Regions from separate parts of the Streptomyces sp. NPDC056948 genome, predicted to be linked through region 1. Evidence: riboswitches for the same ligand, from Rfam matches in the RefSeq annotation. Region 1 holds a riboswitch; the other holds the start of a gene.
The links. Region 1 has a riboswitch for glycine ahead of gcvT (glycine cleavage system aminomethyltransferase GcvT). Riboswitches for the same ligand answer to the same signal wherever they lie in the genome.

Region 1 (12,420 bases):
CCACCGTGATCGCCTCCGCCCGCAACCCGGTGCTCGCGGACCTGTTCACCGAGTTCACCCCCGTCCTGCGCGAGGGCCTGATCGAACTCCTCACCCTGACCGGCCTGCGCGCCCACGACCCGAACACCGGCGACGACGCCCACGAGGAGCTCGTCCGGGCGGTGGCGGACGGGGACGCGGAAGGGGCGGCGGAGGTGCTGCGCGGGGAACTGGAGGACCCGTTCGCACTTACCGGGAAGCCGGAATAGCCCATCCGCACCGGAGGTTGACCCTGGTCACGAAGGCTCCGCGAGGAGCCCCAGGCGCTATCGATCCCCGGAAGGGCGAGGCGAGGACATGAAGATCGGCATCATCGGAGCGGGCAACATCGGCGGCAACCTGACCCGGCGGCTCACCACCCTCGGCCACGACGTGTCCGTCGCCAACTCCCGCGGCCCGCACACCCTCACGGCCCTCGCAAAGGAGACCGGCGCGACGCCCGTGACGGTCGAGGAGGCACCGCTGGGCGCCGAGATCGTCGTGATCACCGTCCCGCTGAAGGCGGTCCCGGACCTGCCGTCCGGTCTCATCGACAAGGCGGCGGACGGCGTCGCGGTCATCGACACCGGCAACTACTACCCCCGGGAGCGGGACGGCAGGATCGCCGCGATCGAGGACGACGGCCTCACCGAGAGCCGCTGGACGGAACGTCAGATCGGCCACGCGGTCGTCAAGGCCTTCAACGGCACCTACGCCCAGGACATCCTGGAACGCCCGCTCCCGCCCGGCGCCCCCGACCGCATGGCCCTCCCGGTGGCCGGCGACGACGAGCCGGCCAAGCGCAAGGTACGGGACCTCATCGACGCCCTCGGCTTCGACACGGTGGACGCGGGCGGCATCGACGACTCCTGGCGCCAGCAGCCCGACACCCCGGTCTACGGCCTGCGCGCCGGCACCGACGCGGTCGCGAAGGCCCTGGCGGAGGCGTCCCCGGAGCGCACGCCCGGGTTCAGCGGCTAGGCCACCCGGCCGGTCAGGCGTCCTCGGCCCATCTGCGCAGCGCGGCCTTGCTCTCGAAGTCGGCCACGTTCCTGTCCAGTGGGTTGTCGGTGTACTGGTGGAAGCGCCACTTGGCCTTGATACGGGGCTTGCCCGCGCTGACGTAGTCGGCGATCCACAGGGCGTCCCCCGCGTAGGAGGTCGTGTCGATGTTGAGCCAGAAGTTCCGGTTGCAGTAGAGCACCACCTGGTTGTTCGGCCGAAGATCCTTCACCTTGCGGATGAACAGGTCCTTCTCGGCGTTGCTCGCGTGCGTTCCGTTGCTGGTCGTCTCCCAGTCGACGGCGAGGATGTCGCCCGCCCGCTCCGGGGCCTTGCCGACGAAGTACTCGGCCTGGGCGGTGAGGTTGCCGGGCCACAGGAAGTGGTAGAAGCCGACGACCAGCCCGGCGTCACGCGCCCGCTTCGTCTGGGCGGTCAGTTTGGGGTTGACGTAGGACCGCCCCTCGCTCGCCTTGACGAAGACGAAGGAGAGGCCATCGGTGTCGTAGGAGGAGGACTGGTAGGCGCTCACGTCGATGCCGCGCAGCATGGGGCTCCCTCTGGTGCGGGTGGGGCGGAAGTTCCCTTGGGCCGGGGGTTGTTGTTATGCCCCGCGACGGCGGCTGTACGCCGGGCGCGAGGAGGCTCGCGGCCCGGCGGTGGTGAACGCCGGTCGGTTTCAGGAGCTGGGGGAGGCGGCCGGGGCGCGGGCCGCGTCGTCGGCGGAGGCGGCCTCGCGGTCGTCCAGGGAGACGTGCTTGGTCTCCTTGGAGAGCAGGAGCGCGATCAGTGTCAGCACCGCCATCGCCGAGAGGTAGACGCCGACCAGCCGCGGCGAGCCGTCCCCGGCCTCCCACAGCGCCACGGCGATGAACGGGGCGACCGCCGCCCCGAGGATCGAGCTGACGTTGTACGCGATGCCGGAGCCGGTGTAGCGGACGCTGGTCGGGAAGAGCTCGGGCAGGAGCGCGCCCATCGGTCCGAACGTCATGCCCATCAGGGTGAAGCCGAGGACGAGCCACAGGACCACGCCGAGCGTGCCCAGATCGATCAGCGGCACCCAGACCAGTCCGAAGACCAGGATCGCGGCGGTGATCCAGATCAGGGTGGCGCGCCGCCCGTACCGGTCCGCGAGCGGCCCTGAGATCAGGGTGAACGCGGCGAAGAACAGCACACCGAAGATCATCATGAGCACGAACGTGGTGTAGTCGTACCCCAGTCCGGGCACGGCGGCATCCTTCGCCGCGCGTCCGTAGCTGAGCGAGAACGTGGTCATCAGGTAGAAGAGCACGTAGGTCGCCAGCATGATGAAGGTGCCCAGGACCAACTGCTTCCCGTGGCTGCGCACCACGGTGACCAGCGGCAGTCGCCGCACCCCGCCGGACTCACGGGTCCTGGCGAAGACCGCCGACTCGACGAGCCGGGAGCGCACCCACAGGCCGATCGCGACCATCACGGCGGAGAACAGGAACGGGACGCGCCAGCCCCAGCTGACGAAGGCGTCCGAGGGCTGCGAGGGGTCGGCGCCGGCCGCGGACGGCAGCAGGGCGCCGATGACCAGGAACAGGCCGTTGCCGATGATGAAGCCGAGCGGGGCGCCCAACTGCGGGAAGGTGCCGTACAGGGCGCGCTTGCCGCGGGGGGCGTTCTCGGTCGCGACCAGGGCGGCGCCGCTCCACTCGCCGCCGAGCGCGAAGCCCTGCGCGAGCCGCATCAGCACGAGCAGCGCGGTGGCCACCCAGCCGGCTTGGGCGTAGGTGGGCAGGACGCCGATGAGGAACGTGGCGATGCCCATGGTCAGGAGCGAGACGACGAGTGTCTTCTTGCGGCCGAGCCGGTCACCGAGGTGCCCGAAGACGACGGCGCCGATCGGGCGGGCGACCATCGCGGCGCCGAAGACCGCGAAGGACGACAGCAGCGCGGTGGTCGGGTCGCTGCTCGGGAAGAAGAGCTGGGGGAAGACGAGCACCGCGGCGGTCGCGTAGATGTAGAAGTCGTAGAACTCGATCGTCGTGCCCATGAGGCTCGCGACGAGGACGCGGGACCGCGGGTTGACGGGCGTCGGGGCTGAACCAGTGGCTGGGGCGGGCATCGCTCGGTCCTTCACGCGTGAAACATGGTCACCGCAACGATGTCAGCCATCTTGATTTTCGGTATCGCCATCTCGCATCGCAAGACCACGACCGGTGGCCCCGGTGCCCCGGCGCTCAGCACTCGATGATGTTCACCGCCAGCCCGCCCCGGGCCGTCTCCTTGTACTTCACCGACATGTCCGCCCCGGTGTCCTTCATCGTCTTGATGACCTTGTCGAGGGACACCTTGTGGGAGCCGTCGCCGCGCATGGCCATGCGGGCGGCGGTGACGGCCTTGACCGCGGCCATGCCGTTGCGTTCGATGCACGGGATCTGGACCAGCCCGCCGACCGGGTCACAGGTGAGGCCCAGGTTGTGTTCCATGCCGATCTCGGCGGCGTTCTCGACCTGCTCCGGGGAGCCGCCGAGGACCTCGGCCAGGGCGCCCGCGGCCATCGAGCAGGCGGAGCCGACCTCGCCCTGGCAGCCGACCTCGGCACCGGAGATGGAGGCGTTCTCCTTGAACAGCATGCCGATCGCGCCCGCGGCGAGCAGGAAGCGGACCACGCCCTCCTCGTCGGCTCCCGGCACGAAGTTGACGTAGTAGTGCAGGACCGCGGGGATGATGCCGGCCGCGCCGTTGGTGGGGGCGGTGACGACCCGGCCGCCGGCCGCGTTCTCCTCGTTGACCGCCATCGCGTAGAGGGTGATCCACTCCATGGCGAGGGACTTCGGGTCGCCCTCGGAGCGGAGCTTGCGCGCGGTGTTCGCGGCGCGGCGGCGCACCTTGAGACCGCCGGGCAGGATGCCCTCCTGGGACAGGCCGCGCGCCACGCAGTCCCGCATCACCTGCCAGATCTCCAGCAGGCCCTCGCGGATCTCCTCCTCGGTGCGCCAGGCACGCTCGTTCTCCAGCATCATCGCCGAGATGGAGAGGCCCGACTCCTGGGCCATGCGCAGCAGCTCGTCGCCCGTGCGGAAGGGGTACTTCAGGGCGGTGTCGTCGAGTTTGATGCGGTCCGCGCCGACGGCCTCCTCGTCCACGACGAAGCCGCCGCCGACCGAGTAGTAGGTCTTCGTCAGCAGCTCCGCGCCCGAGGCGTCGTACGCCCACAGGGTCATGCCGTTCGCGTGGTACGGGAGGGCCTTGCGGCGGTGCAGGACCATGTCGTCGTCGAAGGCGAACCCGATCTCGTGCTCGCCCAGCAGATTCAGCCGGCCGTCGGTCTTGATCGCCTCCACCCGGTCGTCGGCCTTCTCCACGTCGACCGTGCGAGGCGAGTCGCCCTCCAGGCCGAGCAGGACCGCCTTGGGTGTGCCGTGGCCGTGGCCGGTGGCGCCGAGCGATCCGTACAGCTCGGCACGGACGGATCCGACCGACTCCAGCAGCTCTTCGTTGCGCAGCCGCCGGGCGAACAGGCCGGCCGCGCGCATCGGGCCGACCGTGTGGGAGCTGGACGGGCCGATGCCGATCGAGAACAGGTCGAAGACCGAGATGGCCACGGGAACTCCTGACTGACTACGGGGTGGTGCGTGAGCGGGCGGGCGCCGTGCTCGCTGGTGCCGCCACCGGCGGGCACGGCGCCCTGAAAGGTTTCTTCGTTACTTGTTCAGGCCCGCGTACAGCGGGTGCCTGTCGGCCAGGGCCTTCACCCGGGCCTTGAGCGCGTCCGTGTCGTAGGACGGCTTGAGCGTCTCGGCGATGACGTCCGCGACCTCCGCGAAGTCCTCGGCCTCGAAGCCCCGGGTCGCCAGGGCCGGCGTGCCGATCCGCAGACCGGACGTCACCATCGGCGGGCGCGGGTCGTTCGGGATCGCGTTGCGGTTGACCGTGATGCCCACCTCGTGGAGGCGGTCCTCGGCCTGCTGTCCGTCCAGCTCCGAGTGGCGCAGGTCGACCAGGACGAGGTGCACGTCCGTGCCGCCGGACAGGACGTCCACGCCCACGGCCCGGACGTCGTCCTTCACCAGACGCTCGGCCAGGATGCGGGCACCCTCCAGCGTACGGCGCTGGCGCTCCTTGAAGTCCTCGGAGGCCGCGACCTTGAACGAGACCGCCTTGGCCGCGATCACATGCTCCAGCGGACCGCCCTGCTGACCGGGGAAGACAGCGGAGTTGATCTTCTTGGCCAGTTCGGCCGTGGAGAGGATCACACCGCCGCGCGGGCCGCCCAGCGTCTTGTGGGTGGTCGTGGTCACCACGTGCGCGTGCGGAACGGGGTTCGGGTGCAGCCCCGCCGCCACCAGCCCCGCGAAGTGCGCCATGTCGACCATCAGGTACGCGCCGACCTCGTCCGCGATCCGGCGGAACTCGGCGAAGTCGAGCTGCCGGGGGTAGGCCGACCAGCCCGCGACGATCAGCTTCGGCCGGGACTCCTTCGCCAGCCGCTCCACCTCGGCCATGTCGACCCGGCCGTCGTCGCCGACGTGGTAGGCGACGACGTCGTAGAGCTTGCCGGAGAAGTTGATCTTCATGCCATGGGTCAGGTGCCCGCCGTGCGCGAGGTTCAGGCCCATGATGGTGTCGCCCGGCTTGAGCAGCGCGAACATCGCGGCGGCGTTGGCCTGGGCGCCGGAGTGCGGCTGGACGTTGGCGTGCTCGGCGCCGAACAGCTCCTTGACCCGGTCGATCGCGATCTGCTCGACCACGTCGACGTGCTCGCAGCCGCCGTAGTAGCGGCGGCCCGGGTAGCCCTCGGCGTACTTGTTGGTGAGGACCGAGCCCTGTGCCTCCATGACCGCGACCGGGGCGAAGTTCTCCGAGGCGATCATCTCGAGCGTGGACTGCTGCCGGTGCAGCTCGGCGTCGACCGCGGCGGCCACAGCCGGGTCGAACTCGTGCAGGGATGTGTTCAGGACGGACATACGGCTACGACTCCTCAGCCGGCGGAGAACGCGGTGTACTCGTCGGCGGAGAGCAGGTCGCCCGGCTCGTCCGTGACGCGCACCTTGAACAGCCAGCCGCCCTCGAAGGGGGCCGAGTTCACCAGGGACGGGTCGTTCACGACGTCCTCGTTGACCTCGGTGACCTCACCGGAGACCGGGGAGTAGAGGTCGGACACCGACTTGGTCGACTCCAGCTCGCCGCAGGTCTCGCCCGCGGACAGGGCGGCACCGACCTCCGGGAGCTGGACGAAGACGACGTCGCCGAGCGCGTTCGCCGCGTGCTCCGTGATGCCGATCGTCGAGACACCGTCCTCGGCGCCCGACAGCCACTCGTGCTCCTTGCTGTAACGCAGCTCTTTGGGGTTGCTCATGGCCTGGATTCTCCTGTACGCGCGGGAGTGCTGATGAAGGGGACCGCTGGTGAGCGGGGGTGAGAGGCCCGGGACCGCTGTGACGGCCCGCGGCCAGTGTCTACTTCTGGCGCTTGTAGAACGGCAGCGCCACGACCTCGTACGGCTCGTGACTGCCCCGGATGTCCACGGCCACACCGGGCGTGCCGGGAGCCGCGTGCGCGGGGTCGACGTACGCCATCGCGATCGGCTTGCCGAGCGTGGGGGAGGGGGCGCCGGAGGTGACCTCGCCGATCACCTCGCCGCCGGTGACGACCGGGTATCCGGCGCGCGGGACCCTACGGCCCTCGGCGACGAGGCCGACCAGGACGCGGGGCGGGTTCTGCTCGGCGCGTGCGGCGGCCTCCGCCAGGGCCTCGCGGCCCACGAAGTCGCCGTCCTTCTCGAACTTCACCACCCGGCCGAGCCCGGCGTCGAAGGGCGTCAGGGAGGTGCTCAGCTCGTGCCCGTACAGCGGCATGCCCGCCTCGAGGCGCAGGGTGTCGCGGCAGGACAGCCCGCACGGGACCAGACCGGCGCCCTCGCCCGCCTTGGTCAGGGCCTGCCACAGCTCGACGGCGTGCTCCGGCTTCACGAACAGCTCGAAGCCGTCCTCGCCGGTGTACCCGGTGCGGGCGATGAGGGCCGGGACGCCCGCGACCGTGCCGGGCAGACCGGCGTAGTACTTCAGGCCGTCGAGGTCGGCGTCGGTCAGGGACTTCAGGATCCCCGGGGACTCCGGGCCCTGTACGGCGAGCAGCGCGTAGGCGTCCCGGTCGTCGCGCACCTCGGCGTCGAAGCCGGCGGAACGTTCCACCAGTGCGTCCAGGACCACCTGGGCGTTGGAGGCGTTCGCGACGACCATGTATTCGGCCTCGGCCAGCCGGTACACGATCAGGTCGTCGAGGATGCCGCCGTCGGCCTGGCAGATCATGGTGTAGCGGGCGCGGCCGGGCTTGACCCCGCCGATGTTGCCGACCAGCGCGTGGTCGAGGAGCGCGGCGGCCCCCGGTCCCGTGACGGTGATCTCGCCCATGTGGGAGAGGTCGAACAGCCCAGCCTTCGTGCGCACGGCGTTGTGCTCGTCACGCTCGGAGCCGTAGCGCAGGGGCATGTCCCAGCCGGCGAAGTCGGTCATCGTCGCGCCGAGCGAACGATGCAGGGCATCGAGCGCGGTGTGGCGGAGTTCTCCTGTACTGCTCATCGGTCGGTCGTCTCCAAGGGCATGACGGGCGAGGTCGTTCCTCCCCATCTGTCATCGGAACCTGAGAGGTTCGCCATGACCGCGCAGGTCAATGGCTTGCACCTTGGGTGGAGCCACGCCGCTTCCCCGGACTCCGGAGAAGGGTGCGGCCCGCTTTTCAGATGTGCCTCGCCCGCGCGGTAACGGGGCCTGAGAGATTCAAGGGAGGGACTTGCTCCTTCGGCGCCCCAGCGTCGGACGGTGCTGGGGACTCTCCCGCGCGGATTCAAACGGCCGGTATGCAGTTGGCGCGCACATCATTGCACGCATTGTCGCGGGGTGGCAGGGGGACCACCCTGTAGCAGGCCTGTTGCAGGAAGAGGACTAAAACCAGAGACATCGGGCATTACCTTCTCTTTACACTCGGCGGGCATGGGACTCCGTACCTGGCCCCAGGGGAGGACGATCACGGTGAACAGGACCACCGCGTACGCCACGACATCGGGCATCGCGCTGCCCGAGCAGCCGGCCGCACCGGTGCGCGCGGCCTGCGGCCCGCAGCCGGTGCCGGTCGTCCGCGATCTGCGCGAGCGCGCCGGCCGCGGCCCGCACGCGCTGCTGTTCGGCCCCCGCGACATCGTCGTGGTCACGGGCCTGCCCGGCAGCGGCAAGTCCACGCTGATGCGGCGCACCGTGCCGGGCCGGCGCATCGACTCCCAGGACACCCGCGACCACTGGGACCGCCGGATGCCGCGCGCCCTGCCGTACGCGATCTACCGCCCGCTCGTCCGTCTCGCCCACTACGCCGGGCTGCGCCGCGCCCTGCGCGACGGCGAGGCCGTCGTCGTGCACGACTGCGGCACACAGGCCTGGGTCCGCCGCTGGCTCGCCCGCGAGGCCCGCCGCCGCGGCGGCACGCTCCACCTGCTGATGCTCGACGTCACCCCCGAGCAGGCCCTGGCCGGCCAGCGCGACCGCGGCCGCGGCGTCTCGCGGTACGCGTTCCTGCGTCACCGCGCGGCCACCACCCGCCTGCTGCGCGAGGTGGAACAGGGCGAACTGCCCACCGGCTGCGGCTCGGCGATCCTCGCCGACCGCGACGCGGCGAACACCCTGCGCCGCATCGGCTTCGTGGGCTGACCGCCCAGACCGGTGGGCCGGTGTCCGTGGGCCCGGTCGGTTTGCGGTGGTGGGCCGGTGTCCGTGGGCCCGGTCGGTTTGCGGCGGTGTGCCGGTGTCCTGGGGCCGGTCGGTTTGCGGTGGTGGGCCGGTGTCCGTGGGCCCGGTCGGTTTGCGGCGGTGTGCCGGTGTCCTGGGGCCGGTCTGTTCGCGGTGGTGGGCCGGTGTCCGTGGGCCCGGTCGGTTTGCGGCGGTGAGCCGGTGTTCATGGGCCTGGTTGTCCGCGGCCAATGAGCCGGTGTTCACGGGCGCGGGCCGGCCGCGGCGGTGAGCCGTGTTCGTGGGGTGCGGGCCCCCGGCCCGGGTGGCTGTTCGCGGCTCGTGGTTCACGGGGTGGCCGTCCGCCGTTCCCGAGCCGCTAGCCTTTGAGCCACAGCAGTGGTTCCAGGCAGGCGGTAGGCAGATGGACTTCCCGGCGGACTTCTCCGCGGACTTCCCGGCGCAGACGCAGACCCACCCGCACGGCGGATGGCCCGGCAACGAGCTGGAGGAGGTGCTCTCGGCCTCCCTCGGCGCCGGTCCCTCGGCCGGCGGGCGGATCGTCGAGGTGCTCGGCAGGAGCTTCGTGTGGATCCCGCTGCCCAGCGGCGGCGGCCCGCAGAGCGGCCCCCTCGACCTCCCCGGCATCGAGATCGAGGGCCAGGCGTACGTGCCGGTGTTCAGCTCCGAGGAGCAGTTCCGCCAGGTCGTCGGCTCGCACATGTCGTACACCATCGCGCCGGCCGTGGAGTTCGCCCGCGGTCTGCCCCCGCACGCGGGGATGGCCATCAACCCGGGCGGCGTCGTCGGCATCCCGCTCCCGCCGCAGGCCGTGGCCGAGCTGTGCCGGGCCGGCCGGACCCCGCTGGACGGCCCCGCGAGCGGCGGCCGGGTCCGCCTCTTCGAGCCGGACTGGCAGGACGACCCGGTGGACTTCCTCGCCGCCGCCTCCGCCGAGTTCGAGGCGATCGGCGTCGTCGTCTCCGCCCGCCGCTGCCTCGCCGCGATCGAGACCGCCGACCCGGTGATGTTCGTCGGCGTCGAACTCTCCCAGTGGGAAGGCGACCTGCGCGCCCTCCCCCTGGACGCCCTCACCCGCGCGGTCACCGACGCCCCGGCCCCCTGGCCGGTCAACCTGGTACTCCTGGACGTCGCGGAGGACCCGGTGGGCGAGTGGATGAAGGACAGGGTCCGGCCGTTCTACCAGCGGTAGGACGACGAGCCACAGACGGACCCGCACCCGCCGGACGAGGGCAAGTCCCGAGTCGGCGGGCGGGCTTAAGCTAGGTCACGGTCGAGGCGTTGTACGAAGGGGCGGTAAAGGTGAGCGCGAGCGGCACGGCCGCGGCCGGACAGGTCGAGCACATGCTGCGCCAGGTCACGCCCGGGCGTTATGACGCCTATGAGGCCCTCCTGCGCGCTCTCGCGACCCCGCACAGCGGCCAGATCTGGATGCTCCTGTGGCACGGCCAGGCCGGATCCCCCGACGCCCAGTACGGAAACATGGAGGTCGAGCGCTGCGGCTACGCCCCCTGTGTGACCTCCGCGCAGGAGCTCTCGGCGAGCGGCTGGAACCGCAGTTACGAGGTGGTCGACGGACTCGACGTGGCCCGCGCCCTCTACCCCGACCACTACGGCCTCTGGCTCAACCCGCACGCCCCCGGCGGCGGCGTCGGCATCCCCTGGCTCGACCTGCGCCGGATCGCCACGGGCCTGGACCGCCAGCCCGCCGGACCCCTGCGGCTGTCCGAACCGGCCATCGAGATCCCGCAGTTCTACGCCCTGCTCACGCAGAACGCCCACCGCACCCCGGCCGTCCGCTCGCTGCGCCGCGCCTGGGTGCAACCCGCGCTCGGGGCGCCGTATCTCGCCATCGGACTCGACGTCTACGACACCTCGCCGCCGGCCGTGGACGCGGTGCGCGCGATGATGCAGCAGTCCCTCGGCGCCGTACCGGACGGGCTCCCCGTGTCGACCGTCGCGATGTCCGACGAGCACGACCCGGTCGCCATGTGGCTGCGCGCCGGCGCACGCCCCTTCTACGACCGTGAGGCCCACGCCACGGCCCCCGTCCAGGCCCCGGCTTCGGGCTACGGATACCCCCCTGTCCAGGGCAGGTACTGACCCGCTCCGCAGGTCCCTCGGAGGCCGTTCCCGCACCGCCCCCGAACACGACAACCGTTCAGGTCTCCGCGCGTAGATAAGGGTGAAAAGGGCAGTGTTGTCCTAAAATGCCCAGGACGCAGTGCGTCCGACCCCTGTTACCCGTTGTCCGGATAACGGAACCCTGCAGACAGCATCACGTTTACGCATCCTTTCATCGCCAAGTCTGGCAACAGATCGCCAAAGCGTTGAAGACTCCCCGCAAGACACGGGCCGGGTCGGTCTTGTGTACGAGACAAACAAAACCGCTACAGCGGCAGCCAGGGGGTCGGCCATCGCCGGCCCGAGAGGGGTCAATCGCACCGTGACCGCACCGATCGAGACCACCGGGGCGGAAGCCGGAGCACAGCCCGAGGCCGTGCTCGCCGGGGTCAAGAAGAGCCAGATCGAGGGGCGCTCGCTCACCCAGATCGCCTGGATGCGCTTCAAGCGGGACAAGGTGGCGATGGCGGGAGGCGTCGTCGTCATCCTGCTCGTGCTGATGGCGGTGTTCTCCAAGCCGATCCAGTGGATCTTCAACCTCGATCCCAACAAGTTCAACCAGGACCTCATCGACCCGGCGCTGCTCGCGCCCAAGGGTGGCTGGGGAGGAATGAGTTGGGACCACCCGCTCGGCGTGGACCCGCAGTACGGCCGGGACATGCTCGCCCGCATCATCGACGGCTCCTGGGTCTCCCTCCTGGTCGCGGGCGGCGCCACGCTGCTGTCCGTGTGCATCGGCACCGTGCTCGGTGTCGTCGCCGGCTACTACGGCGGCTGGATCGACAGCGTCATCAGCAGGCTGATGGACACCTTCCTCGCGTTCCCGCTGCTGCTGTTCGCCATCTCGATCTCGGCCTCGGTGCAGGACGGCTTCTTCGGTCTCGACGGCCTGTCCCTGCGCATCTGCGTGCTGATCTTCGTGATCGGCTTCTTCAGCTGGCCGTACATCGGCCGCATCGTGCGGGCGCAGACCATGACCCTGCGCAAGCGGGAGTTCATCGAGGCGGCCACCAGCCTCGGAGCGCGCGGCCCGTACGTCCTGTTCCGGGAACTGCTCCCCAACCTCGTCGCGCCGATCCTCGTCTACTCGACGCTGATCATCCCGACGAACATCCTGTTCGAGGCCGCGCTGAGCTTCCTCGGTGTCGGTATCGCTCCGCCGCAGGCCTCCTGGGGCGGCATGCTCAGCAACGCTGTGGATCTCTACACGGCTGATCCGCAGTACATGTTCGTGCCCGGACTGGCGATCTTCATCACCGTCCTGGCCTTCAACCTGCTGGGTGACGGGCTGCGTGACGCCCTCGACCCTCGCAGCAAGTGATCCATCGAATGAGGGGGCTTCCTCAGGTGAAGACGAGAAGGGTGACCGCCGGCGTTGCGTCGGTCCTGGCGCTGGCGCTGGGTGCTACCGCGTGCGGCGGCGGAGGTGACGACAACGACGGGGGAGGCAACGGCAAGAAGGACGCCGCGCTGAACTCGATCGTCAACGCGTCGAGCAAGAAGGGCGGGACGGTCTCGTACGAGCACTCGGACGTGCCGGACTCCCTCGACCCGGGCAACACGTACT
Region 2 (18,194 bases), on a different contig from region 1:
CCAGTGAGCTCCGGAGGCCGGTGAGTGCCGGTCTGGCTGGGAGTGGCAGCGGTCGTGAGACGCGTGGGCGGCCCGGCGGACGTTGAGTCCGCGGCGGGGCCGCCGCCGTATGTGTGAGGGGTGAATTGCCCGCATGTGCCGGTGGCGAGTGAGAGCGTCACACGGCCCGTGCCGAAGGCATTCGGCTAGCCTTTCCCCGCGGTGGGGCACGGGAAACCACTCTTAGGGTGATTATCACTCGGCGTGGCGAGTGCGGCGATCGTTGACGCACCCCGGGTGACTGCCTACCGTCGAGAAGGCAGGTCAAGGACGGAGGTCGGCGTGAGAAGCAGCGGCGACGGTACGGCTGGGGGCGGCCCCGAGCGCAGTCTCAGGGCGAGCGGTCCGTACGCTCCCCCCGCCTCTCGGCTCCTTTCGGGCGGGGGGTATCCCCAGCCCGATGGTGCGGCCGATCACGCTCCGCAGCGACCGTCGGCCGTGCCGAGCAGCGGAGGGACGACGTCCATGGCGTCCGAGCAGATCGGCTATCGCGGCCCCACGGCCTGCGCGGCCGCCGGTATCACCTACCGGCAGCTCGACTACTGGGCCCGCACCGGTCTCGTCGAGCCGAGTGTGCGCCCCGCCTACGGGTCCGGGACACAGCGGTTGTACAGCTTCCGGGACGTCGTCGTCCTGAAGATCGTCAAGCGGTTCCTCGACACCGGGGTGTCCCTGCAGAACATCCGCACGGCGGTCCAGCACCTCAGGGAACGCGGTTTTCGCGATCTGGAGCGGATGACGCTGATGAGTGACGGTGCGACGGTCTACGAGTGCACCTCGCCCGACGAGGTGCACGCCCTGCTCCAAGGGGGACAGGGCGTCTTCGGGATCGCCGTGGGTGTGGTGTGGCGGGATGTCGAGAGCGCGCTGTCCCAGCTTCACGGGGAGCGGATCGACACCGGCGAGACCCTGGTCGGGCCCAACCCGGCGGACGAGCTGGCGCGGCGGCGGAACCGGGCTGTCTGACCCGTTGGAAGGTGCTGTGCGCGTGCGGCCGCAGTAGGCGGGACGTTTCCGCGCCGGGCGGCAAGCGGTATCTCCCGGGGCGGTCGGGCTGGTTCGGCACGGCGTTGGCAGTGCGTTGTCAGTGGCGTAGGGCAGCATCGGAGTTGTGAGAACCGCGCCTACGATCCTGCATCTCGACATGGATGCCTTCTTCGCCTCGGTGGAGCAGGCGTCCAAGCCGAGTCTGCGCGGGAAGGCCGTGGTCGTGGGCGGACTCGGGCCGCGGGGTGTGGTCGCGACCGCGTCGTACGAGGCCCGGGTCTTCGGGGTGCATTCGGCGTTGCCCATGGCGCAGGCCCGGCGGCTCGCGCCCAACGCCGCGTATCTCGTGCCGCGCTTCGGGCTCTACCGGGCGATCAGCGAGCGGGTGATGGAGCTGCTGGGGGCGCTGTCGCCGCTGGTGGAGCCGCTGAGCCTGGACGAGGCGTTCGTGGACCTGGAGGCCGGGGACGCGGCCTGGGACGAGCGGTCGGCGCGGCTGGCCGGGGTGAAGCTGCGTGCGGACATCCGGGCCGTCACGGGGCTCACGGGGTCGGTGGGGCTGGCCGCGTCCAAGATGCTCGCGAAGATCGCCTCGGAGCAGGCCAAGCCCGACGGGCTGGTGGTGATCGAGCCGGGGACGGAGCGGGCGATGCTGGGGCCGATGTCGGTGCGGACCCTGCCGGGAGTCGGGCCGGCGACGGGCGACCATCTGCGGCGGGCCGGGATCACCACGGTCGAGGAGATAGCCGAGGCGGGTGAGGACGAGCTGGTCCGGCTGCTGGGGAAGGCCCACGGGCACGGGCTCTACGCCATGGCGCTGGCGCGGGACGACCGGCCCGTGGTGGCGGAGCGGGAAGCGAAGTCGGTGTCGGTCGAGGACACCTACGACGTGGACATCCACGACCGGCTGCGGGTCGGGTTGGAGGTGCAGCGGCTCGCCGACCGCTGCGTCGGGCGGCTGCGCGGGGCCGGGCTGTCCGGGCGGACCATCGTGCTGAAGGTGCGGCGGTACGACTTCTCGACACGCACCCGGTCCGAGACGCTGCGGGGGCCGACGGACGATCCCGGGGTGATCCGTGAAGCGGCGGCCAGACTGCTGGAGTCGGTCGACACGACGGGCGGCGTGCGGCTGCTCGGAGTGGGTGTCAGCGGGCTCGCCGACTACACGCAGGAGGATCTGTTCGCGCAGGCGGCCGGGGAGCGGGCGGTCGCGGAGGGCCCGGTCGAGGAGCACGCCGCGGCGCCGGTCGAGGAGCAGCCCGCGCCGGCCGAGCGGCGGTGGCCCGCCGGGCACGATGTGCGGCACGCCGGGTTCGGGCACGGGTGGGTGCAGGGCAGCGGCCTGGGGCGGGTCACCGTTCGGTTCGAGACGCCTGACTCGGAGCCCGGGCGTGTGCGGACCTTCCGGGTCGACGATCCGGAGCTGGAGCCGGCGGATCCGTTGCCGCTGGTGTTACGAGAGCCCGAGGAGGGTCATGGGCCGGATGGTGACTCCGGGGGTGTGGGGCTGCGCTCCGCCGCCCCTTAGGGGGCTCGCCGGGGGCTTCAGGCCGTCTCGTCCGTGCCTGCCATTTTGCCGAACTCGTGGTCCTGGAGCGGGGGAGGGGCGGCGACGTCGAGGCCGTAGTGGTGGTAGAGCTGCAGTTCCTGCTCCGGGGAGAGGTGGCGGCCCACGCCGAAGTCGGGGGCGTCCTTGATCAGGGCGCGGTCGAAGGGCACGTGGAGGGCGCCGTCGATCAGTTCGCTGGGCTCGAGGGGGACGAAAGCGTCCCTGCTGAACAGACCGGTCCGTATGGCCGCCCACTCCGGGACGCCGGTTGCGTCGTCGAGGTAGACCTCGTCGATCGTGCCGATCCTGGTTCCGTTGCGGTCGAACGCCTTGCGGCCGATCAGGTTGCGCGGATCGATATCGGTTCGCACGGGCCCTCCACATGGTCGCAACTCATCCGTAACCCCTACAAAACGGCACAATCGAGGAGGCGGCCACTCGAAGGTTCGTGCGTCGACCGCGCTGGTAGGCTGACTACGGCTGCTGACCCCGTGCGGGAGAGTCCTCCAGACATCATCGGAGGCGCCGAAGGAGCAAATCCTCCCCGGAATCTCTCAGGCCCACGTACCGCACGGACGAGGTCACTCTGGAAAGCAGGGCGGATGTCACGGCTTCCGCTCTCACCGACGGTGAAAGCCGGAGGCCTTCGGGCGATCCGGTGAAGCTCTCAGGTTGACATGACAGAGGGGGAGGCCGTCCGGGTACCCGTGTCGTGGTGCCCCTCGAAGGTCGTGTCAGACCAGGAGGCCTCCGCATATGACCGCCCATCGCATTCCGCTCTCCGAGCTCGAAGAGGCAGTTCCCTTCGAGCAGCGCCACATCGGCCCCGACCACGAGGCGTGCGCCAAGATGCTCGCGCACGTCGGCTACGGCTCGCTGGACGAGCTCACGGCCGCCGCCGTGCCTGCCGTGATCAAGAGTGCCGAGGCACTGGATCTGCCGGGCGCCCGCAGCGAGGCCGAGGTGATCGCCGAGCTGCGCTCCCTCGCCGACCGCAACCAGGTCCTCGGCTCCATGATCGGGCTCGGCTACTACGGCACGTTCACGCCGCCGGTCATCATGCGCAACGTCATGGAGAACCCGTCCTGGTACACGGCCTACACGCCGTACCAGCCGGAGATCTCGCAGGGCCGGCTCGAGGCGCTGCTCAACTTCCAGACCATGGTCGCCGACCTGACCGGACTGCCGACCTCCGGCGCCTCCCTGCTCGACGAGGGCACCGCGGCGGCCGAGGCCATGGCGCTGTCGCGGCGGCTGGGCAAGAACAAGAAGGGCCTGTTCCTGGTCGACGCGGACGCGCTGCCGCAGACCATCGCCGTGATCGAGACCCGGGCCGAGCCGACCGGTGTCGAGGTCGTCGTCGCCGATCTCAGTGACGGCATCCCCGCCGAGGTCGCCGAGCGCGAGATCAACGGCGTGCTGATCCAGTACCCGGGCGCCTCCGGAGCCGTACGGGACATCAAGCCGGTCATCGACCAGGCGCACGAGCTCGGGGCGCTCGTCACCGTCGCCGCCGATCTGCTCGCGCTGACCCTGCTGACGTCGCCCGGTGAGCTCGGCGCGGACATCGCGGTCGGGACGACGCAGCGGTTCGGCGTGCCGATGGGCTTCGGCGGACCGCACGCCGGTTACATGGCCGTCGGGGAGAAGATGGCGCGCAGCCTGCCCGGGCGGCTCGTCGGGGTGTCCGTGGACGCCGACGGGAACAAGGCCTACCGGCTGGCGCTGCAGACGCGTGAGCAGCACATCCGTCGTGAGAAGGCCACCAGCAACATCTGCACCGCGCAGGTGCTGCTCGCCGTCATGGCCGGTATGTACGCCGTCTACCACGGGCCGGAAGGCCTGAAGAGCATCGCGCGGCGCACCCACCGGTACGCCACGGTCCTCGCCGCCGGGCTCGCGAGCGGCGGTGTCGAGGTCGTGCACGGGGCCTACTTCGACACCCTGACCGTGCGCGTCGAGGGCCGGGCCGCCGAGGTCGTGGCCGCCGCCGAGCGGAACGGGGTCAACCTGCGTCCCGTCGACGCCGACCACGTCTCGATCTCCTGCGACGAGACCACGACGCGGGCCCAGCTTCGTGCCGTATGGGCCGCGTTCGGGGTCGAGGGTGTCGTCGAGGCGCTGGACGCCGCTACGGAGGACGGGCTTCCGGGTGCCCTGCTGCGGTCCGACGAGTACATGACGCACCCCGTCTTCCACCAGTACCGCTCCGAGACCGCCATGCTGCGCTACCTGCGGCGGCTGGCCGACCGCGACTACGCGCTCGACCGCGGCATGATCCCGCTGGGCTCCTGCACCATGAAGCTCAACGCGACCACGGAGATGGAGCCGGTCACCTGGCCCGAGTTCGGGCAGCTGCACCCCTTCGCCCCCGCCGGGCAGGCCGAGGGCTACCTCACGCTCATCCACGAGCTGGAGGAGCGTCTCGCCGAGGTCACCGGGTACGACAAGGTGTCCCTCCAGCCGAACGCCGGGTCGCAGGGCGAGCTGGCCGGTCTGCTCGCCGTACGCGGGTACCACCGGGCCAATGGGGACGAGCAGCGCACCGTGTGCCTGATCCCCTCGTCCGCGCACGGGACCAACGCCGCGAGCGCGGTGATGGCGGGCATGAAGGTCGTCGTCGTCAAGACCGCCGACGACGGGGAGATCGACGTCGAGGACCTGCGGGCGAAGATCGAGCAGCACCGTTACGAGCTGGCGGTGCTGATGATCACGTACCCCTCGACCCACGGTGTGTTCGAGGAGCACGTCTCCGAGATCTGCGCCCAGGTGCACGAGGCGGGCGGGCAGGTCTACGTCGACGGGGCCAACCTGAACGCGCTCGTGGGGCTGGCCAAGCCGGGGCACTTCGGCGGGGACGTGTCGCACCTGAACCTGCACAAGACGTTCTGCATCCCGCACGGCGGCGGCGGGCCCGGCGTGGGTCCGGTGGCGGTGCGTGAGCACCTCGCGCCGTATCTGCCGAACCATCCGCTGCAGCCCGAGGCGGGCCCGGAGACCGGGGTCGGCCCCATCTCGGCGGCGCCGTGGGGCTCGGCCGGGATCCTGCCGATCTCGTGGGCGTACGTCCGGCTGATGGGCGGCGAGGGAATGAAGCGGGCCACGCAGGTGGCGGTGCTCAGCGCCAACTACATCGCCAAGCGCCTGGAGCCGCACTACCCGGTGCTCTACACCGGCCCCGGCGGGCTTGTCGCGCACGAGTGCATCATCGACCTGCGGCCGCTGACCAAGGCGACCGGCGTGAGCGTCGACGACGTCGCCAAGCGGCTGATCGACTACGGCTTCCACGCGCCGACGATGTCGTTCCCGGTGGCCGGGACGCTGATGATCGAGCCGACCGAGTCGGAGGACCTGGCCGAGCTGGACCGGTTCTGCGAGGCGATGATCGCCATCCGTGCGGAGATCGAGAAGGTCGGCTCCGGCGCGTGGCCCGCGGATGACAACCCGCTGCGGGGCGCCCCGCACACCGCCGGCGCGCTCGCCGGGGAGTGGGAGCACGCCTACAGCCGTGAGGACGCGGTCTTCCCGGCCGGAGTCGCGGCTTCCGACAAGTACTGGCCGCCGGTGCGCCGCATCGACCAGGCCTTCGGCGACCGGAACCTGGTGTGCTCCTGCCCGCCGCTGGACGCGTACGAGGACTGATCGACCGACCGGTCAGAAGAAGGGGCTCCGCGGTGCGGGGCCCCTTCGTCATGTCCGTCATGCGACGGCGAGTGACACCTCGGTCGACTTGATCAGGGCGACGACGGGGGTTCCGGCCGAGAGGCGGAGATCGTCCGCGGCGTCCTTGGTGATCGCCGCCGTCAGTTCGCCGCCTTCGACGGTGATCCGGACGGTGGCCATCGCGTCGCCGGCCGCGATGCCGGTGACCGTGCCGGGGAGCCGGTTGCGGATGGACAGGCCCTCGACGGGGGCGGTGGCCAGCGCGACCTCCGTCGACTTCACCAGGGCGCGCACGGTGGTGCCCGGTGTGAGACCGAGGTCGTCGGCGGCTTCGCGGGTGATCGCGGCGGTGAGGTCCTGGCCGCCGGTGAGGCGAACCCTGACCGTCGCCATGGCCTCGCCCGGCGTGACGGCGGTGATGGTGCCGGGGAGCTGGTTGCGGATGCTCAGGCTCATGGGTGCACGGTAGCCCGGTGAGTGCCTTATGCCGGGTACGCGTGCGTCTGCGTCGCCTTGACCGCCGCCCAGACCGGTGCCCCGGGGTGCAGATCGAGTTCGGCCGCGGCGACCGTGGTGAGGTCGGCGGTCAGAGGGAGTTCGCCGGTGAGGTCCACGCGGATCTGGTCGGCGTGCGTCTCCAGGCCGGCGACCTCGCAGCGCCACAGGTTGCGGGCGCTGGAGCCGCTGGGGCGTTGCCGGTACAGCGTCACCGCGCCGGGCGGGAAGGCCACGAAGGCCGGGCCGGAGAGTTCCTCCGTGGTCGTGATGGCCGGACCCGTGTCGAGCCGGACCGTGTGGCCGTCGGCCTGTCCCCGGTACAGGTTGAGGCCGACGAGCCGGGCGATGTAGTCCGTGCGGGGGTGGCGGGCGATGTCTGAGGGCGTGCCCTCCTGGACGACATGGCCGTGCTCGACGACGACCAGGCGGTCGGCCAGCACCATGGCGTCCAGCGGGTCGTGTGTGACGAGGACGGCGACCGCCTCGAACTCGGCGAGGTGACGCCGGAGCTGGGCACGCACCTCCAGGCGGGTGCGGGCGTCGAGGGCGGCGAGGGGTTCGTCGAGGAGCAGCAGCCGGGGCAGGGTGGCCAGGGCCCGGGCCAGGGCCACGCGCTGGGCCTGGCCGCCGGAGAGACGGCGGGGCTTGGCACCGGCGTGGTCGGCCAGGCCCATACGGTCCAGCCACTCGGCGGCCTGGGCGCGGGCCTCGGCCTTGCCGGTGCCCCGGCAGCGCGGCCCGAAGGCGACGTTGTCCAGGGCGGTCAGATGCGGGAAGAGCAGATAGTCCTGGAAGACGACGCCTACCGGGCGGGACTCGGGAGGTATGCCGTCCAGCCGCCTGCCGTCCAGTGCCAGATGGCCCGACGTGAGCGGCGCGAGACCCGCGAGCGCGCGCAGGGCGGTGGTCTTGCCCGCGCCGTTGGGCCCGAGCAGCGCGACGACGTCACCGGGGGCGGCGGCGAGCGTGACATCGAGCCGGAAAGCGCCGCGGTCGACCACGAGGTGGGCGTCGAGGCCCTCGGCCAGAAGGCCGGATGTGTCGTCGCGGTCGGTCGTCTGGGTCATGAGGTGTACGTCCAGGGTGTCAGGAGGCCGTCATCCAGCGGTCGCGCAGGGCGGCGAGTACCGCGATGGACACGGCCAGCAGCACCAGGCTCAGGGCGATCGCGGCGGCCGGGTCGTTCTGCAGGGCGAGGTAGACCGCGAGCGGCATGGTCTGGGTGCGGCCCGGGAAGTTGCCCGCGAAGGTGATCGTCGCGCCGAACTCGCCTAGCGCACGGGCCCAGGCCAGCACGGCACCGGCCGCGATGCCCGGCGCGATCAGCGGCAGGGTGACCCGGCGGAACGCGGTGAAGCGGGAGGCGCCCAGGGTGGTGGCCGCCTCCTCGTAGCGCGGGTCGGCGGCCCGCAGGGTGCCCTCCACGCTGATCACGAGGAACGGCATCGCCACGAAGGTCTCGGCGAGGACCACACCCGTCGTGGTGAAGGGCAGGGTGATCCCGAACCAGGAGTCGAGCCACTGCCCGATCACGCCGTTGCGCCCGAAGGCCAGCAGCAGGGCCACACCGCCCACGACCGGCGGCAGCACCAGCGGCAGCGTCACCAGGGCCCGTACGAAACCGCGGCCGGGGAACCGCGTGCGGGCCAGCAGCCAGGCCAGGGGCACCCCGACCACCAGGCTCAACCCCGTCGCCGCCGTCGCGCAGATGAGGGAGAGCCGCAGCGCCTCCCACACGTCGGCGCTGGTCAGCTGCTCGGGAAGGCTGCGCCAGGGCGCCCGGACGAGCAGGGCGATCAGGGGCAGCAGCAGGAAGGCCAGTCCGGCCAGGGCGGGCACCAGCAGGGGAACCGGCACCGTGCGGCTCCGCCGGACGGTGCGGTCGCGGCGGGGCCGGCTCTCCACGGTGTCGGTGCTCGTCACGGCTTGAGGAACCCGGCCCCGGACAGCACCTGCTGGCCTTCGGCGGACCTCACCAGTGCCATGAAGGCCTTCGCCGTGTCGGGGTTGGGGGCGTTCTTGAGCAGCGAGATCGGATAGTCGTTGACGGCCTTGGCCGACTCGGGGAACTCCACGCCCTCCACCCTGTCACCCGCCGCGCGCACGTCGGTCTTGTAGACGACGGCGGCGTCGGCCTCCTTCAGCTCGACCTTGGTCAGGGCGCTCTTGACGTCCTGTTCGTAGGAGACGGGGGTGAGCTTCAGGCCGCCGGCGTCCAGTGCCTTCTGGGCGGCGGCACCGCACGGGACCGTCTTGTCGCACAGGACGACCTTCAGGCCGGACTTGGTGAGGTCCTTCAGTGAGGAGATCCGGTCGGGGTTGCCCGGCAGGGTGGCGATCTCCAGCCGGTTGCGGACAAAGGTGGCCGGCGTGCCCGCCGCGTCCCCCTTGTCCGTCACGATCGCCATGGTCTTGGTGCTGGCGGCGGCGAAGACATCGGCCGGGGCGCCGCTGGTGATGCTCGCGGCAAGGGTGTCGCTGCCGCCGAAGTTGAAGGTGACCTTCGTGCCCGGGTGGTCCTTCTCGAACTCCTTGCCCAGCGTCGTGAAGCTCTCCTTGAGGGAAGCGGCGGCGAAGACGGTGACCTCGCCGGAGAGCTTCGGTGACGAGGACGCCGAGGAGCCCTTGTCCGAACCCGAGTCGGAGGAGGAGCAGGCGCTCAGGGTCAGCAGCGCCGCGGCGGACACACCGGCGACCTGGAGCATCCGGCGGGTCCGGTGCGCGGAACGGGTCATCTCGGGGCCACTCCCTCTGTGTGCCGGAGGAAGAGCCCGCCGGGCCCTTCCGATACGTCGATCATACTGACGCATCTGCGAGGCAGAAGTCTCCTGTCACTTCGCATGAGCGAGGGTGGATGGCCCTGCGGGTGTGTATGTGCGTTCGTACGTACGGCTCAGACGCGGTCGATGTGGACGTTCGTCGACTTCACGCGGGCCGTCGCCTCCATGCCCACCTCCAGGCCCAGTTCCTCGACGGCCTCGCGGGTGAGCAGGGAGACGAGCCGGTGGGGACCGGCCTGGATCTCCACCTGGGCGGCGACGTCGCCGAGTTTGATCGCGGTGACGATGCCGGGGAAGGCGTTGCGGGCCGAGGTGTACGGGGCGTCCTCCTCGGCGGCGCCGGACCTGGCGAGTTCGACCGAGAAGGCGGCCAGGTCCCGTCCGTCGACGAGTCGTCGCCCGGCCTCGTCGCGGTGGGTGGTGATCCGGCCGGCGTCCGCCCAGCGCCGGGCGGTGTCCGGGCTCACGCCGAGCAGTCGTGCTGCCTGGCCGATCGTGTAGGACTGCATGCCGGTCACGATAGGGGCGGCGGAGGGGAACGGCGGATGCGGGGTTGGCCGTCGGGTGTGACGCGATATAGCGTTAGTCGGTGACTGGGTGGGCCGGGTGCCGCGCCCGGGAGATCGGGGGGCTGTGATGGCGGGAGAGTTCTCGCGTACCGGTGGATCGCCCGAGGTGAGGGCCTCGCATGCGGACCGGGACCGGATCGTGGACGTGCTGCGCGTCGCCGCGGGCGACGGCCGGCTGACCCTGGAGGAGCTCGACGAGCGGCTGGAGGCCGCGCTGTCCGCCCGTACGGTCGGTGAGCTGGCCGTGCTGACGACGGATCTGCCCGAGGTGGTGGGGGAGACCCCCGTCGAGGCCGAGGACGTCGTCCGGATCGAGCAGCAGGGGGCCTCGACCCGGCGTGGTGACGCCTGGGTGGTGCCGCGGCGCCTGGAGATCCGTTCGTCGTTCGGCGAGGTGACGCTCGACTTCACCGACGCGGTGATCACCCAGGACACGCTGCACATCGACCTGGAGATGGGCGGCGGTGCCCTGAAGCTGGTGACCCGGCCGGGGGTCGTGGTGGACACCGGCTCGCTGGTGCTGAACTACTCCAAGATCAAGGCGCGCCGGGCGGGAGCGGGGGCCGACGCACCCGTCGTGCTGCGTGTGCGGATCACCGGCCGGATCAGCTTCGGGCAGGTCGTGGTGCGCCGGCCTCGGAGAGGCTTCGGCAGGAGAAGATCCAGCGGCTGAGGCCGGTCAGCCGACGTGCACCCTCGGCCGCCGCTTCCGGTCGCGTTCCGCCTCGCGCAGGACCTCGCGGGTCACCGGGGCGACCTCGCCCTGGCCGAACAGGAAGAAGCGCAGGAGGTTGGTGAAGGGTCCGCCTTCGGTCCACTCGAAGTAGATGTGCGGGGTGCAGCCGGTCAGGTCGCGGGCGTGCAGGAGCAGGGCGGCCAGCGCGTTGGGGACGGAGGAGGACTCCAGGGTCAGCACGCGATAGCGGCCGTGAAGCACCTCGCCGCGTACGGTCAGGCTCGCCTCGAACTCCGACGGGTCGGTGACCGTCACCTCGACGAAGACGAAGTCCTCCTGCCCGGGCACGTCGTTGTCCTGCCGGATCTGCTCGATCTTGTCCCGGTACTCCGCGATGTCGCGCCGGTCGGGCTCGTTGGCGATGAACCGCATCCTGCGGCTGGCCATGTCCCGGACGAAGCGCTCCGCCATGCCGTCCAGCGACACGCTGGTCACGCGCAGCTCGAACGCCCGGGCCAGCCGTGACAGCAGGGAGACGAGGATGATCCCGGCGATGAAGCAGGCACCGATCTTCACGCCGTCCGGGCGCTCGATGACGTTGAGCACGGTTGTGTAGAGGAACACCGCGGAGATGACCGCGAAGCCGATGGTCCAGTTGCGCTGCCGGGCCTTGCGGGCGGCGATGGTCACCGCGATCGCGGCGGAGCTGATGAGGACCAGCACACCGGTGGCGTAGGCGCCGCCCTGCGCGTTGACGTCGGCGTCGAAGATCCAGGTGACCAGGAAGGCGATCAGGGTGAAGACGATGACCATGGGCCGTACGGCGCGCGCCCAGTGCGGGGCCATGCCGTAGCGGGGGAGGTAGCGCGGCATCAGATTGAGCAGGCCGGCCATCGCGGAGGCGCCGGCGAACCACAGGATGGCGATCGTCGAGACGTCGTAGACGGTGCCGAAGGCGTTGCCGAGGTAGTCGTGCGCCAGATAGGCCAGGGCGCGTCCGTTGGCCTGGCCGCCCGCCTCGAACTCCTTCTCCGGGATGAGGAGAGTGGTGATGAAGCTGGTGGTGATCAGGAAGACGCTCATGATGAGAGCGGCCGTGGTGAGCAGCTTCTTCGTGTCCCGGATGCGGCCCTTCGGGTTCTCCTCCGTGTCGCCGTCGTCGCCCTTGACATGCGGCATCACGGCGACACCGGTCTCGAATCCGGACAGGCCTAGGGCCAGCTTCGGGAAGACGAGCAGGGCGACGCCGATCATGACGAATATGTTGCCGTGCTGGGTGGTGAGGGCGCTGGACCAGTCGGTGACCACGTGACCGGCGGTGACCACGTGGTAGAGGCCGACGGCCACCACGACCGCGTTCAGCGCGAGGTAGGCGCCCACCAGGGCGACCGCGACGCCGATGGCCTCCAGGAAACCCTTGAGGAACACCGCGCCGAGCAGCGCGACCAGGATCAGGGTGATCAGCAACTGCTTGTCGTGCAGGGCGCTGTTCAGGTGCGGGTTCTCCACCAGGTGAGTGGAGGCGTCGGCGGCCGACAGGGTGATGGTGATCAGGAAGTCGGTGGCGGCGAAGCCCAGCAGGGTCAGCACGAACAGCTTGCCCTGCCAGAAGGACAGCAGCCGCTCCAGCATCGCGATCGAGCCCTCGCCGTGAGGGCTCTCCTCGGCCACCCGGCGGTAGACCGGCAGGGCGCCCGCCAGCGTGACGATCACCAGCACGATCGTCGCGATCGGGGAGAGCAGTCCGGCGGCGAGGGCCGCGATGCCCGGCTGGTAGCCGAGCGTGGAGAAGTAGTCGACGCCGGTCAGGCACATCACCCGCCACCAGGGCTGGCCCTTGTGCGGGGGCTCCGGTTCGGCGTGGGGTCCGGTGTGGCCGCCGCCCTTGCCCATGTCGGACAGGCCCTCCAGCATCCAGGCGCGCAGGCGACCGGGTGGGGTGGCCTCCGTACGGCTCGGTGGCAGGTGCTCAGTGGTGGCCATCGAAGGTGCTCCCGGGAGGCGGCGCAGGGTATTTCCGGCCATCACTGGACGGCCCGATCAGCGTAAGCGGAGCGTGATGTCGTGGCCCTCGGATGAGAGGTGTGAGCGCGTCAAGCTTCCGTTAAGACTCGGCGTCTGGCGCCCCCGTTCGGGGTGCCCGGGGCGTGAAACGCGAGCTGAGGGCGGGTGGGGCGACTGCCGAGCGGCCCGTGCGTGCGGCAGTGCGGTGTCCGAGGCCGCCCCGTGTCCGAACACCCTGCGTGATCGTGGGTCGGATGGGCTCCGTAAGGTTCGTTCATCGCCTCGAATGTTTCGTCCCGGGTCACGCTCTCAACTCGAGGAAAGATTCACCGTGTACGAGGGGTTGTCACCCTTTGGCGGCTGTCTCTAGGGTGCGGCAACGACGCAGCTTTCTGGAGTTCATCCGAAACTTTCGAGGAGCATGATGGGCGACCCGGCACTGTCCCGCCGCGGCTTCCTGGCGGCCTCCGCCGCGGCCGGTCTGGGGATGACGGCACTGACCGCATGCGGCGGGGACTCGGACGGAGGGTCGTCCGGGACGACCACGATCGAATGGTGGAACATCTCCACCACCGAGCCGACCAAGGGTGTCTGGGCTGCCCTCGCCCGCAAATTCGAGGCGCAGAACCCCAAGGTCAAGATAAAGATCGTCCAACTGGAGAACGACGGCTACAAGTCGAAGATGACGGCCCTGACCTCCTCCGGGAAGCTGCCCGACATCTTCCACACCTGGGGTGGCGGCGTGCTCAAGCAGCAGGTCGACGCCGGGCTCGTCGAGGACCTCACGGACAGCACCAAGCCGTGGGGCGACTCCCTGCTCCCGGTCGCCAGGGAGCCCTACCTGATCGACGACCAGGTCTACGGCATCCCGTTCGACATCGGCATGATCGGCTTCTGGTACAACAAGGCCCTCTTCGAGAAGGCCGGCATCAGCGCGCCCCCGACCACGTGGACCGGCTTCCTCGACGCCGTACGGAAGCTGAAGTCCGCCGAGGTCACGCCTCTCGCCCTGGCCGGCAAGGAGAAGTGGCCCGGCATGTACTACTGGGCCTACCTCGCGATGCGCACCGCCGGCGCCGACGCGCTGCAGAAGGCCTACGACGCCAAGGACTTCACCGGCGCCCCCTTCGTCGAGGCGGGAGAGCACCTCGACGAACTCGTCGGCCTCCAGCCGTTCCAGAAGGGCTATCTCGGCGCCGCCTACTCCACGCCCACCGGCCAGGCCGCCACCGTCGGCAACGGCAAGGCCGCCATGGAGCTCATGGGGCAGTGGGCTCCCGTGGTGCAGGCCGACGCGGGCAAGGGGCTCGGCAAGGACCTCGGCTTCTTCCCGTTCCCCGCGGTCGAGGGGGGCAAGGGCGCCCTCACCGAGGTGTTCGGCGGAGGCGGCGGGCACGCCGTGCGCCGGGGCGCCCCGCAGGCGGCCGTCGACTTCCTGAAGTTCTTCGCGTCCGAGGCCACCGACCTGGAACTGGTCAAGAAGACCGGTGTCCTCCCCGTGGTCCCGGCGGCCGAGAGCGCCATCGCCGACCCCAACATCAAGGCCGTACAGGAGCAGTTGAAGAAGGCCACCGGCTTCCAGCTCTACCTCGACCAGGCCTACGCGCCCGCCGTCGGCCAGGAGGTCAACGACAGCGTCGCCGCGCTCATCGCCGGCTCCAAGTCCCCCGAGCAGGTCGCCCAGTCGATCACCAGGACCGCGAAGGAAGAGCAGTAGCCGGCGATGACCTCCACGTTCCTGCCGGACAAACGGACCGGACCCGACGTCGGCGTTCCGCCCCCGGCCGCGGAACGGGCCCGGAGCCGGGCCCGGCGACGCGCGCTGAACTGGCTGACCGCGACCGGCTTCCAGCTACCCGCCCTCGTGCTGTTCATCGGGCTCGTGCTGCTGCCGATGCTGTTCGCCCTGTACGCCGCGTTCTTCCGCTGGGGCGGCTTCGGTATGCCCTCCGACTACGTCGGCGGCGAGAACTTCACCCGGCTCTTCCAGGACGAGGTCTTCCTGGGCGACCTGTGGCGCTGTCTGGTCCTCGTGGTGCTGTCGCTCGTCCTTCAACTGCCGTTCGCGCTCGCCATGGCCGTCCTGCTCAACCAGCGCATGCGCGGCCGGGCGGTGTACCGGATGCTGTTCTTCGCCCCGTACGTCCTGTCCGAGGCGATCACCGGAGTGCTGTTCGGCATGATCTTCGCCCCGGACGACGGCTTCGCCGACCAGCTCCTGGGCAGGATCGGGCTGGACGGGGTGGGCGGGGAGTGGTTCGCCGACCCGTCCACGGTCATGGCGACCCTGTTCCTGGTCATGACCTGGAAGTACTTCGGCTTCCACATGATGCTGTACCTGGCCGGACTCCAGGCCGTCCCGAAGGAGCTGACCGAGGCGGCGCTCATCGACGGAGCCGGTCCCTGGCAGCGCTTCCGCAATGTGACGCTGCCGCTGCTCGCGCCCACCCTGCGCATCAGCGTCTTCCTGTCGGTCATCGGGTCCATCCAGCTCTTCGACCTGGTGTGGGTGACCACCGCGGGCGGTCCCGACCACCACTCCGAGACCATGGCCGTGACCATGTTCCAGTACGGCTTCAAGCGCTATCAGGTCGGCTACGCCAGCGCGATCAGCGTGGTCATGTTCGGCATCAGCCTCGTCTTCGCCCTCGCCTACCAGCGGTTCGTGCTCCGGCGCGATCTGGAAGGGGCCACCACGACCATGCGGGGTGAGGGAAAGTGACGATCAGCCGGAAGTCCCGCAGGGGCGGGAGTGTGCCTCTGCACCTCGTCCTGGTCGTCGTCGGCGCGGTCATGGCCGTTCCCCTGCTCTACGCCGCGCTCTCCGGCTTCAAGTCCACCGACGAGCTGTCCCGCAACCCGGTCGGTCTGCCCGAGTCGTGGGTGACCTCCAACTACACCCAGATCCTCGGCTCGGGGGACTTCTGGCGGCTGATCGGCAACAGCACGCTGATCGCGGTGGGCACGACCGTCCTGGTCGTCGCGGTCTCCGCACTGTCGGCCTTCTCCTTCGCGCGGTTCGCCTTCCGCGGCCGGGAGGTGCTGTTCACGCTGTTCACGATGGGGCTGATGTTCCCGTTCGCGGTGGCGGCCCTGCCGCTGTTCCTGCTGCTGCGCTCCCTGGGCCTCTTGGACAACCCCCTCGGCGTGATCCTCCCGCAGGCGGCCTTCGGACTGCCGATGACCATCATCATCCTGCGGGGCTTCTTCCGGCAGATCCCCGGTGAGCTGGAGGAGGCGGCCACGCTCGACGGGTGCAGCTCGTTCGGCTTCTTCTGGCGGGTGCTGCTGCCCATGGCGCGGCCCGCGCTCGGCACGGTCTCGGTGCTGGCCGTCGTCACCAGCTGGAACAACTTCTTCCTGCCGCTGCTGGTGTTCACCGACGCGCAGTGGTGGACGCTGCCGATCGGCGTGCAGCAGTTCCAGGGGCAGTACTCCGCGGAGTACGCCAAGGTCTTCGCCTATCTGGTGCTGGCCATGGTCCCCGCACTCGCCTTCTACTCGGTCGCCGAGCGGCAGCTCGTCGGCGGCCTCACCGCGGGCGCCACGAAGGGCTGACGCGCGCCGCGGACGTACGGCTCACCCACCCACCTGATCTGATCCGATCTGATCGTGAGGAGTCGCACCATGCGCAGGACCGCCATACGGCTCAGACTCGCCGGGGCGCTGGCCGCCGTGCTGGTGGCCGGAGGCATCGCCACCGGCCCGGCGGCACAGGCCGGCGAGGAGTACGGCAAGGAACCCACCCTCGCGGACCTCGCCCAGCGGCACGGCCGCTACTTCGGCAGCGCGACCGACAATCCCGAGCTCGTCGACGCGCCGTACAAGGCCCTGCTCGGCGACGAGTTCGACCAGATCACGCCCGGCAACAGCATGAAGTGGTACGCGACCGAGCCGCAGCAGGGCGTGTTCGACTTCTCCAAGGGCGACGAGATCGTGAACCTCGCCCGGGCCAACCGGCAGAAGGTGCGCGGCCACACCCTGGTCTGGCACAGCCAGTTGCCCGGGTGGCTCACGGGGCGGGAGTGGACGGCGCCGGAGTTGAGGGCCGTGCTGAAGAAGCATGTCCAGGCGGAGGTACGGCACTACCGGGGCAAGGTGTTCGCCTGGGACGTCGTCAACGAGGCGTTCAACGAGGACGGTACGTACCGGGAGTCGGTCTTCTACAAGACGCTCGGGCCCGGGTACATCGCCGACGCGCTGCGTTGGGCGCATCAGGCCGATCCGCGCGTGAAGCTGTACCTCAACGACTACAACATCGAGGGGATCGGCCCGAAGAGCGACGCGTACTACAAGCTGGCCAAGGAGCTGAAGGCCGAGGGCGTCCCGCTGCACGGCATCGGCCTCCAGGCCCATCTCGCCCTCCAGTACGGCTATCCCGCCAGCCTGGAGGACAACCTCCGCCGCTTCTCCCGGCTCGGCCTCGACACGGCGCTCACCGAGGTCGACGTACGGATGCTGCTGCCCGCGACCGAGGAGAAGCTGGCACAGCAGGCCGAGTGGTACCGGGACCTGACCGAGGCGTGCCTGGCGGTACGCCGGTGCGTCGGAGTCACCCTCTGGGACTACACCGACAAATACTCCTGGATCCCGCCGTTCTTCCCGGGCGAGGGCGCGGCCCTGCCGTGGGACGAGCAACTCAGGCCGAAGCCGGCGTACTTCGCGCTGCGTGAGGCGCTTGAGGGGAGGTAGGCAGGCGGTGCCGTTCGACCAGGGCCGAACCGGCTCCCGGTCCGTCAGGCCCGCTCCGGCGGTGGCATCGTGCTGAATCGCACCACCAGGTCCGTTCCCAGTTCCACCCGTGGGGAGTCCGGTTGTTCGTCGCGGGTCAGGCGCAGGACCGTGCGGGCGGCCAGTTTGCCCATGTCGGCGAGGGGCTGACGGATCGTGGTGAGTGGGGGAGCCGACCAGCGGACTTCCGGAAGGTCGTCGAAACCGACCACGCTCATGTCCTGCGGCACCCGCAGCCCGCGCCGCCGCAGTGCCTCGATCGCGCCGAGTGCCATCTGGTCGCTGGCGGCGAACACGGCCGTCGGCGGCTCGGGCAGGTCGAGCAGAGTGTTGCAGGCGGTGAAACCGGACTCGGGGCGGAAGTCGCCGGGGACGACGAGGGAGGTGTCCATCGCGACACCGGCGCCTTCGAGGGCCGCCCGGTAGCCGTCCAGCCGGGCCCGGGAGCACAGCAGGCGCGGCGGGCCGGCGATCAGGCCGATCCGGCGGTGGCCGAGGGACAGCAGATGGTCGGTGGCCGCCATGCCGCCCGACCAGTTCGCGGCGCCGATCGTGGGCGCGTCCAGGGCGGGGGAGCCCGCCGGGTCGACGACGACCAGCGGGACGCCGAGGATCCGCAGCTCCTCGTGGAGCATCGGCTCCAGCGCCGACGTGACCAGGATGACGCCGTCGGAGGCACGGGCCCGGAGGTTGCGCAT

Region 2: another riboswitch for glycine. It lies ahead of gcvP (aminomethyl-transferring glycine dehydrogenase); the one in region 1 lies ahead of gcvT (glycine cleavage system aminomethyltransferase GcvT).

Annotation. Positions count from the first base shown of each region.
Region 1 is NZ_JBHUQX010000239.1:1,556-13,975, reverse strand. It holds gene ACFTZL_RS27460 (FadR/GntR family transcriptional regulator) at 1-248, shown strand, start outside; gene ACFTZL_RS27455 (NADPH-dependent F420 reductase) at 337-999, shown strand; gene ACFTZL_RS27450 (glycoside hydrolase family 25 protein) at 1,013-1,570, opposite strand; gene ACFTZL_RS27445 (MFS transporter) at 1,700-3,112, opposite strand; gene ACFTZL_RS27440 (L-serine ammonia-lyase) at 3,228-4,595, opposite strand; gene glyA (serine hydroxymethyltransferase) at 4,695-5,957, opposite strand; gene gcvH (glycine cleavage system protein GcvH) at 5,972-6,349, opposite strand; gene gcvT (glycine cleavage system aminomethyltransferase GcvT) at 6,450-7,571, opposite strand; glycine riboswitch at 7,610-7,737, opposite strand; glycine riboswitch at 7,739-7,839, opposite strand; gene ACFTZL_RS27420 (AAA family ATPase) at 8,022-8,690, shown strand; gene ACFTZL_RS27415 (enhanced serine sensitivity protein SseB) at 9,133-9,921, shown strand; gene ACFTZL_RS27410 (enhanced serine sensitivity protein SseB C-terminal domain-containing protein) at 10,032-10,832, shown strand; gene ACFTZL_RS27405 (ABC transporter permease) at 11,176-12,174, shown strand; gene ACFTZL_RS27400 (ABC transporter substrate-binding protein) at 12,183-12,420, shown strand, end outside.
Region 2 is NZ_JBHUQX010000045.1:13,556-31,749, forward strand. It holds gene ACFTZL_RS08530 (bifunctional nuclease family protein) at 1-7, shown strand, start outside; gene ACFTZL_RS08535 (MerR family transcriptional regulator) at 322-1,005, shown strand; partial or broken gene ACFTZL_RS08540 (DNA polymerase IV) at 1,151-2,653, shown strand; gene ACFTZL_RS08545 (PRC-barrel domain-containing protein) at 2,572-2,946, opposite strand; glycine riboswitch at 3,060-3,155, shown strand; gene gcvP (aminomethyl-transferring glycine dehydrogenase) at 3,332-6,217, shown strand; gene ACFTZL_RS08555 (molybdopterin-binding protein) at 6,275-6,694, opposite strand; gene ACFTZL_RS08560 (ABC transporter ATP-binding protein) at 6,721-7,803, opposite strand; gene modB (molybdate ABC transporter permease subunit) at 7,823-8,659, opposite strand; gene modA (molybdate ABC transporter substrate-binding protein) at 8,656-9,471, opposite strand; gene ACFTZL_RS08575 (helix-turn-helix transcriptional regulator) at 9,630-10,025, opposite strand; gene ACFTZL_RS08580 (DUF1707 domain-containing protein) at 10,192-10,758, shown strand; gene ACFTZL_RS08585 (APC family permease) at 10,765-12,744, opposite strand; gene ACFTZL_RS08590 (extracellular solute-binding protein) at 13,190-14,482, shown strand; gene ACFTZL_RS08595 (carbohydrate ABC transporter permease) at 14,489-15,487, shown strand; gene ACFTZL_RS08600 (carbohydrate ABC transporter permease) at 15,559-16,323, shown strand; gene ACFTZL_RS08605 (endo-1,4-beta-xylanase) at 16,393-17,457, shown strand; gene ACFTZL_RS08610 (LacI family DNA-binding transcriptional regulator) at 17,502-18,194, opposite strand, start outside.